One region of the Shewanella sp. SP1S1-7 genome, then DNA from elsewhere that is predicted to be linked to it. Evidence: riboswitches for the same ligand, from Rfam matches in the RefSeq annotation. Region 1 holds a riboswitch; the other holds the start of a gene.
The links. A riboswitch is a leader RNA that binds a small molecule or an ion and turns the genes downstream of it on or off. The one in region 1 is predicted to bind thiamine pyrophosphate.
Positions count from the first base shown of each region.

Region 2: linked by a shared signal. The riboswitch ahead of thiC (phosphomethylpyrimidine synthase ThiC) and the one ahead of Q4Q49_RS20785 (TonB-dependent receptor domain-containing protein) in region 1 are both predicted to bind thiamine pyrophosphate.

Region 1 covers NZ_JAUOEU010000043.1:7,060-11,279, forward strand. Annotated here, with positions in the region: gene tsgA (MFS transporter TsgA) at 1-1,121, shown strand, start outside; gene Q4Q49_RS20780 (Crp/Fnr family transcriptional regulator) at 1,189-1,869, opposite strand; TPP riboswitch at 2,067-2,192, shown strand; gene Q4Q49_RS20785 (TonB-dependent receptor domain-containing protein) at 2,247-4,220, shown strand, end outside.
Region 2 covers NZ_JAUOEU010000001.1:287,471-291,690, forward strand. Annotated here, with positions in the region: gene thiC (phosphomethylpyrimidine synthase ThiC) at 1-1,523, opposite strand, end outside; TPP riboswitch at 1,725-1,823, opposite strand; gene Q4Q49_RS01240 (hypothetical protein) at 1,992-3,305, opposite strand; gene trhA (PAQR family membrane homeostasis protein TrhA) at 3,813-4,220, shown strand, end outside.

The DNA.
Region 1 (4,220 bases):
CGGGCTTTGCGACCCAATTTGGGATGTTGATTGAACCCATAGCTGAGAAATTTGCTGCTAATGTTAACGAAGTTGCATCAATCTTTTCATTGCTCAATGGTGGTGCACTCGCGGGGACGATTGCAGCATTTTTCTTTATTGAAAAAATGGGTATCAAAAGAATGACCTTGATAAGTTACAGTCTGGTTGCTCTTTCTGCTCTGGCTTTACATCTAACCAATTCCCTACAAGTTGTGATGGTGGCAATGACCTTGATTGGTTTTTGTGGCGGTATCGGTCTATGTATTGCTGGTACGATTGTGGTGTCTGTGTGGCAAGAGAAATTACAAAGCACAATGTTAGTAGTGCAGGATGCGACTTTTAATATTGCAGGTGTTATTTTTCCATTGATAACAACTTATGCATTAACAAGCTCACTATCATGGAGTTATAGCTATTTAGCTGTAGGTTTGGTCGCGTTAGGTACCGTCATTATTACATTATTCACTAATTTTTCTATATGTGAGCAGTCTTCTTCAACAGAAGATAAGCAACAATCTGAGTGGAATTTTGGAATTATTAGCGGGGGTATTGGATTATTTTTAGGGATGCTCGCATTATATACATTTTTAACTTGGGCACCTTTATTTGTAAAACAAAAATTTGATATTCCGTTTGAAGAGGCGGGTAATATTATTACCCAGTATTGGTCCGCTGCGCTAATTGGTGCCCTAATTTCGACTGTGATTGTGACTCGTGTAAAAATTCACCATTTCTTAGTTGGTATTATTGCTTTAGCTATGGTGCTCACCTCTGCCATTGTCAGTACCAATAATCTTAATTGGATAGCTTATTTAACCTATGGTTACGGTTTTGTGTGTGCCGCGCTTTATAATGCATTTATTGCTTATGGCGTGTCTTTTGTAAAAAAAGCCAGCAGCAAAAATGTGTCATATATTCTTATTAGCGGAAGTGCAGGGGCGATGTTTAGCCCAGCCATCAGTTCTTTCTTTGAACGTATTATCGGATTACAAACAGTGATGTATGTGATTCCTTTGCTTTACGCAGCGATATTTATGTTATTGATCGTTTCAAGTCGGATGAAATCGGCTATGGAACAACACTCGCCATCGGTAAGTTAATTTACCTGTGCATCCATCCCACACTCGGTTGTTAAATTAAGTCGAGTGTGGGTTATGCTGAAAGCGATTATATGCCTGCTTCAACAAATTTCTTGAGTGCGTTGAGATCACAAATCCGAATGCCATCTTTTTTCCGCTCAATTAAGCCTCGTTCCTCAAGATTTTGTAGTGCCCGACGGTAGACTCGGTCGGTAGTACCAAATCGTTCAGCCTCTAAATAGCGTTTACTAAAGCCATCTACGGGCAAGTCATTTAAGTATTCATGGTAAATATCAAATGCCACGTTATAACTGATGGGATAGAGCAGTCGCCGAGTAAAAATATCCACTGTGTCTTGGTAGTCAATCGCAATTGCACTAGCGAAAAATAGCGCGAGTTGAGGGTGTTGACCGAGGTAATGTTGCAGTTTTTCAGCGCTAATCAACGTGATTTCTAAGGGTTCACTGGCAATAATGTCTAGTTGACAGTGGTACTGGGTGAAGAACTCCATTTCGCCAAACAGCTGTGAATCACAATCAATAGTACCTAATTGAAAACACCGACCATTTCTCGCGGTATGGCCGAGTGATACGCGACCTTGCTTCACCAATACAAGTGATGCCATCGCTTCCCCCTGCGTCATGAGGTGAGCGCCTTTTTTGAGCATTTTTATTTCGCTGATACAGCTAAGTACAACCGCTTCAATAAGTGGATAGTCTTGCTCCCATCGCTGGCTATAACGTCCTTTCGATAAAGGTTTTAGCTGCATCGACTATGATCCTCTTACTGTTTTCGAAATTGCGACCTTCTATAGCATTATCATGATAGGCGGTCAAATGGACGAAAGGATTTAGGCGGCTACTAAAGATATTTTCATCATACGAACTGAAGGGCCGTGGTTTTCGCGACATTTAATTGAATCGCAGAGATAAGAGTGCCCACTTTTTATTTCCGTCATGTATACTAGGCGCCGCCAAGGGGTGTTTGCAGCGAATGAATTTACGTTGATTACTGCAAACTGAGATGTCAGCTGACGAACCCTTAGAACCTGATCCGGCTAATACCGGCGTAGGAATGGGCCAATTAACAGCACACTTCTGAATCGCTTATTCGTTGCCGGATCTCAAACATTATATTTGAGGTCCTATGTCAAACCGTAAAACGTCAAACCGTCATTCCCCGTTTTTAACCCGAGCGCCACTGGCATTAGCCATTGCTGCCGCGCTGAGCACTGCTGCATTTGCACAAACCGACGCTATCGATAAACCCGATCCCAGCACTGAGATGGAAGTCATGGTAGTGACGGCGGATTTTCGCAGTTCAAGCTTAGAAAAAATGCCTTCAAGTATTACCGTTATCGACAGTCAAAAAATTCAAGATGAAAGCGCGCAGCATTTCGAGGATGTGCTTAATTCTATTGCTAACTTTAACTGGTCAGGTGGAAGTTCGCGGCCAAAATATTTTCAAATTCGCGGTGTAGGTGAGCAAGAGCAATACCAAGGTGCGCCTAATTCTTCTGTGGGTTACATCATTGATGATATCGATTTATCCGGTATTGGCATGGTGTCGAGCATGTACGATCTACAGCAAGTCGAAGTGCTGCGTGGACCACAGGGCACACGTTATGGCGCCAATGCTTTAGCGGGACTGATTTATCTGAAAAGTAACGATCCCACCGATGTGTTTGAACATGGCGGCGAAGTCTCGTTAGGCGATGATGATTTACGCACGTTTAGCGGTTTCAGTTCAGGCCCATTAACGGATTCTGGCAAGCTGCTTTATCGTGTGTCACTGCAGCAACATCAACAAAATGGCTACCACGACAACCTCTATTTAGGCCGTGACGATACCAATGGCCGCGATGAGTTCAGCGGTCGCGCTAAGCTGCGCTGGTATGCGACTGACGATTTGCAGTTTGATTTAACTGTGCTGCACGCCGATTTTGATAATGGTTATGATGTGTGGAGTTTAACCAATTCACCGACCCAGACGACATCGGATCAACCGGGTGTCGATAGCCAGCGCACCACAGGCGCGGGTTTTAAAGCGACCTATTCCGGCGCCGCAACCTTTGAGCTAACCTCGTTAACGTCCTTTGCGAATACCGATCACCATTACAGTTACGATGGCGATTGGTCGAACCCAGAGTATTGGGCTTCTAAGCAATGCAGTGATGACGATGGCAATCTGGCGCCGTGCCAATATGATTATTTTTGGGATAAAACTGGCCAACGTAAAACCGTGTCGCAAGAGTTTCGCTTAAGTTCTAACGAGCAGGGCCGAATCTTTGCGGACAGCACAGATTGGTTGCTTGGTGTGTACGGCATGAATCTGAAAGAAGATAACCAATTGTATTCTGAATACAATACTTGGCCGGATGAAGTCTTAGACTCTGAGTATGAAGCGACGAACTATGCCTTGTTTGGTCAGCTCGATACGGATCTGGGCTCAGATTATGCCTTATCTGTTGGTTTACGTTTAGAGCGCCGCAATAGCCATTACTCAGATACGAATAACGATAATTTCGACCCGAGCGAAACCATGTGGGGTGGGCATATTGCAGTGAGTAAAGTGCTGAATGACTCACACAACGCATATGTCCGTGTCGCGCGCGGTTACAAGGCGGGCGGTTTTAATATGACTTTGCCTGTCGAACTGAACGATAAAAAAGAGTTCAGTACTGAGACGCTTTATAACTATGAAATTGGCCTTAAATCCCATTGGCTCGCAGGGCTTATCGATACTAATCTGGCGCTGTTCTATATGGACAGACAAGATCAACAGGTGGCGGCATCCCAGCAAGACCCTGATAAACCACAGCGTTTTATTTTGTTCACCGAAAACGCAGGCAGTTCGAATAACTATGGTGCTGAGTTAGATGCGACCTGGTATGCCACGGATAATCTACAAATTTACTCAAGCTTAGGTTGGTTAGAAACCGCCTACGGCGATTATCAGTATCAGGACAAATATGGCACTGAGGTGGATTTAACTGGCCGTGATCTGGCCCATTCACCACACTTTACCTACAGCCTTGGTGGGACTTATCGTGCCAATTCGGGTTGGTTTGCTAACCTAAACTTAAGCGGTAAGAGCGAGTTTTACTATTCAGACAGCAAT
Region 2 (4,220 bases), on a different contig from region 1:
GGGCCAAGCGTGTAAAACGGCGCCTCATCGCAGTGAGCTAACTGCTTGTCCATGTTCTCTTTAATGAGCTGCATCGGGATATGTCCCGGCCCTTCGATAATGGTTTGTACATCGTATTCCCACGCGATTTTGACTAGCTCACCTAAGGTTTCAAGCTCTGCAAACTGGGCAGCATCATTAGCGTCGGCAATCGAGCCTGGACGCATACCATCACCTAAAGACAGGGATACATCGTAGGCAACGCAAAGCTCACAGATCTCACGAAAATGGCTGTAGAGGAAGTTTTCCTTGTGGTGACTCAGGCACCATTTGGCCATAATTGAACCGCCGCGGGAAACGATCCCAGTAACGCGTTTAGCCGTCATCGGCACGTAACGCAGCAGCACACCAGCATGAATAGTAAAGTAATCAACACCTTGCTCAGCTTGTTCAATCAAGGTATCGCGGAACACTTCCCAGGTTAAATCCTCTGCCACGCCGTTCACTTTCTCCAGCGCTTGATAAATCGGCACTGTGCCAATGGGCACTGGCGAGTTACGGATGATCCACTCGCGGGTCTCGTGGATATAACGCCCCGTGGATAAATCCATGACAGTATCTGCCCCCCAACGGGTTGACCAGACGAGCTTTTCCACTTCTTCCTCGATGGATGACGTCACCGCAGAATTACCAATATTGGCGTTCACTTTCACCAGAAAGTTACGCCCTATGATCATAGGTTCGGCTTCGGGATGGTTAATATTCAGCGGAATAATCGCGCGGCCACGGGCAACTTCGGCGCGGACAAATTCTGCGGTAATCGGTTCGCCGACTAAGGCACCAAAAGCTTCGCCCTTGGCTTTACGATTGAGGATTTCATCCTGTACTTCGGCAAGTGCCATGTTCTCGCGGATCGCCACATATTCCATTTCGGGCGTGATAATCCCTTGACGGGCATAGTGTAATTGGCTGACTCGTTTGCCCTGCAGCGCTCTACGTGGGCGGACAATGGCACTCGAGCCAGCCTCAAAACGTAGATGGTCTAAACCGTCGTCAGCGAGTCTTTGTTGGGTAAAGTCTGAGGTCGCGCAGGGTAATTGCTCTGTATCGTTGCGGGCTAGAATCCAGTTTTGTCTTAATTTACCAAGGCCTAGACGCACATTGATGTCGGCCTCAGGATCGGAATAAGGTCCGGCGCAATCGTACACGCGAATTGGCGGATTTTTTTCCATGATAGGCGCATCATCTGTACCGCCGACAAGGATGTCAGTCTGCAGGATTTGCCGCATGCCAACGCGTATATCGACACTGGAACCTTCGAGATAAATCTTTTGTGAATTAGGATGTTGCAGCGGCGCTAACGTATCGATAAAGGCTTGGGCCTGCGCGCGGGTTTCGCGGCGACTCGGCGCCTTAGGCACGATTGATTGACTAGACTCAGTCGATTTATTAGGCACTGTCGATTTATTAGGGATTGTCGACTCTGGCGCTGTGATTTCTATTGCATTGGCAGCTACAGCTGGGTTTTGGTTTGAACTGGACATAAGCAATCTCACGTTAAAAAATGGAGTTGCTTGTCTGGAGAATTGAGTTGTTGATAGCTGGACATGGCAATCAATTTTTGTGGCCAACACTGGCTTCAAAAATTGAGTTACCCTGCTCAATAACAATTAAATCTAAACATTAAGGCTTAAAACTCTGCTGAGTAAACAGGTGTTCAAGCCGTCTATTTTGGCGATTTAATGTGTGTTATTACGCTTGTTTCCTTCGCAGGTTTTAACCTGATCAGGTTCAACGGATCCCGAATAAACGGTCTCAGCCAAGAGGCACTCCGACAAGATGAGTGCGCAGTATAGACAGAAGCGGCAGCAACAAACAAGGAAAAAAGTAATTAAAAACCTTAACTACCAATCCAAAATAAAGACTCACAATCTATTGTTTTTAATTGAAAAAAATTAAGTAAAACTAAAAAATTTATAATTGGCGTGAAAATAAATCATAAAAGAAAGTCACTATTTATGGGGTTTGAGCATCATTTTGTTTAATCGAGATTGAATGGCATCATCAATAGCTTGATTGATTTTTTTGCCACTGCAGTCAAATGGGAAACCTAAATTTTCGGCGTAAGGATTAACTTGAGTGCCGACTTGTACCACGCGATAACAAGTATCCCCTTTACGCACAATACGATTTGGATCTAAGGGTAAATCTAGGCTCGTTGTGCCACCGAAATCATCGGCGTTAGGGACAAATAACACTTCCATCTCAGGGCTCATTTCACTCATATTCGATTTCCGGGTGAATTTATCGGCCTGTTCAATGACGAGATCATCGAGCGCTTGCTCGCGCTGACGTTCAAAATATTGCTGGGTGAATAAACTCATGCTTGAGCTTGTCGCTATTGTGCTCTCACCTTCTGCTGCGGGCGAGCTCTTAGCGCCAAGCTGCGGCTTTATTTCTGTGGTATCAAGCGTATTAGTTGGTTTTTTTGCCGTCACTTCCGCGGACTGTACTTCACTTTGGGCACTTGATTGAGATTGGCTCGATTGAGTGATGTCCGGTTTAACCGTATCTGGCTTCACTTTTCCCTGATCTACTTTTTCAGGCATGACCTTTTCAAGTATTGGCAGAGGCTTAACTTGAGTTTGAGGCGTGGGAACAGTTGTAGGCGTAACAGAACTTGTCATCTCAGTCTTATCCACGGCCTTGCTCTCTGTTTCTAGCGCAGCGCTTTCAGCCTTCTCTACCGCGGGAGCATAAATAAAGTAAGCTTTAAGCGCCGTCACTTTAGGGCCCCGACTTTCCGTTTCCGTTAATCCAAAGGGATTTAACTGTGGGCGCCACAAAATGCAGATAAGTAAAAATAAACACGTATGCACTAAGAGCACAAAAAATAGCAGGCTTAATCCTTTGAAATATGGCTGACGAGTACGTAACCCCAATCCTTGAGCACGGGTTTGTATTGTCCTAGACAGTTCAAGTTTGGATTCAGATTCAGAAACCAATTTATCTTGATCTTGATGTTCAGTATGGATTTCTTGCAGTACCAAATCTCGGGTTTTAACTTGAGCGATGCCTTTGATGTCATGCTCAGTGACTAAAAGGCCTGCACCGCGATTGAACGCTGACGGCTCGGCAGCAGTGGTAAAAACAGGCGTTTGTGCAGTATCCAGATCAACGAAGTGATGATCAAATGCAATAAAAGTCTCGCCTTCTGGCGATGTGACCGAAAAAAGCAAAGCACTATCAGTATCATCTCCAATCGCTATTGCTGTAGGAGATACTGTCAATAAAGGCACGGCTTTGGGTTGACGTTGAAAAGGCAAAATCCATCCTTAGGTTTTGTGTAGTCTCAATTGATTTCGATGATGCTTAACGTGGAACAATTACACTCAAATCCAATATCAATCCAATATCGAGTTGCTGAATATTGAAAGAGAATTATCCAATGATTGCATTTACTTGCGAGTACTCAACGCAGATTAGAGGAGGCAAACAGGGTAAAGTTCAACGCGAATGCAACACGTTACAAGCGCAGTGCTTACGCTAATGCTTAGTAAGACACTTGTCAGTCGAGACAAATAAGGCTGGGAATTGAGATCACAATCGCGCTAAATTGATGGGAAATGGCTTGTTAACTCTTACGTCTTGAAGCGGATAACATCATCAATGCGATACGCTGACGGGAATGCAAGACGGCGTAAAAAAGATAAAAGGTGAAAACAATAGAAGCCAATCACGAAATTTAAGCTTACAAGTGTGCGCTTAAATATGGTGATTTATTTTCCTAACTGATAGACTTAGTCATTATCGTTTGCGAGTGTGTATCTACCATGTCGAGTCAAAGTGTTATCGAACAACAAAACCCAGCTAAAATCCCTGCTAATTCTGGGCCTTATAGTATTAAAGAAGAGATCGCTAATAGCGTATCCCATGGCTTAGGCGTCATAGCAGGCATAGTGGCATTGGTACTGATGTTACTCAAAGGGCAAGATCATCTAACGCCAATTCAACTAACAGGCGTTGCCATTTATGGTGCGAGCATCATAGTGCTTTTTCTATGCTCGACCTTATACCACAGCGTTAGCCATTCAGGCTGGAAACATAAACTTAAGATCGCCGATCACTGCGCAATTTACTGCTTGATTGCAGGAACTTACACACCTTTGATGCTGATAAGCCTACAGGGGACGCAATCGATAGTGATTTTAACGGCGATTTGGTCGCTTGCGATTGGTGGG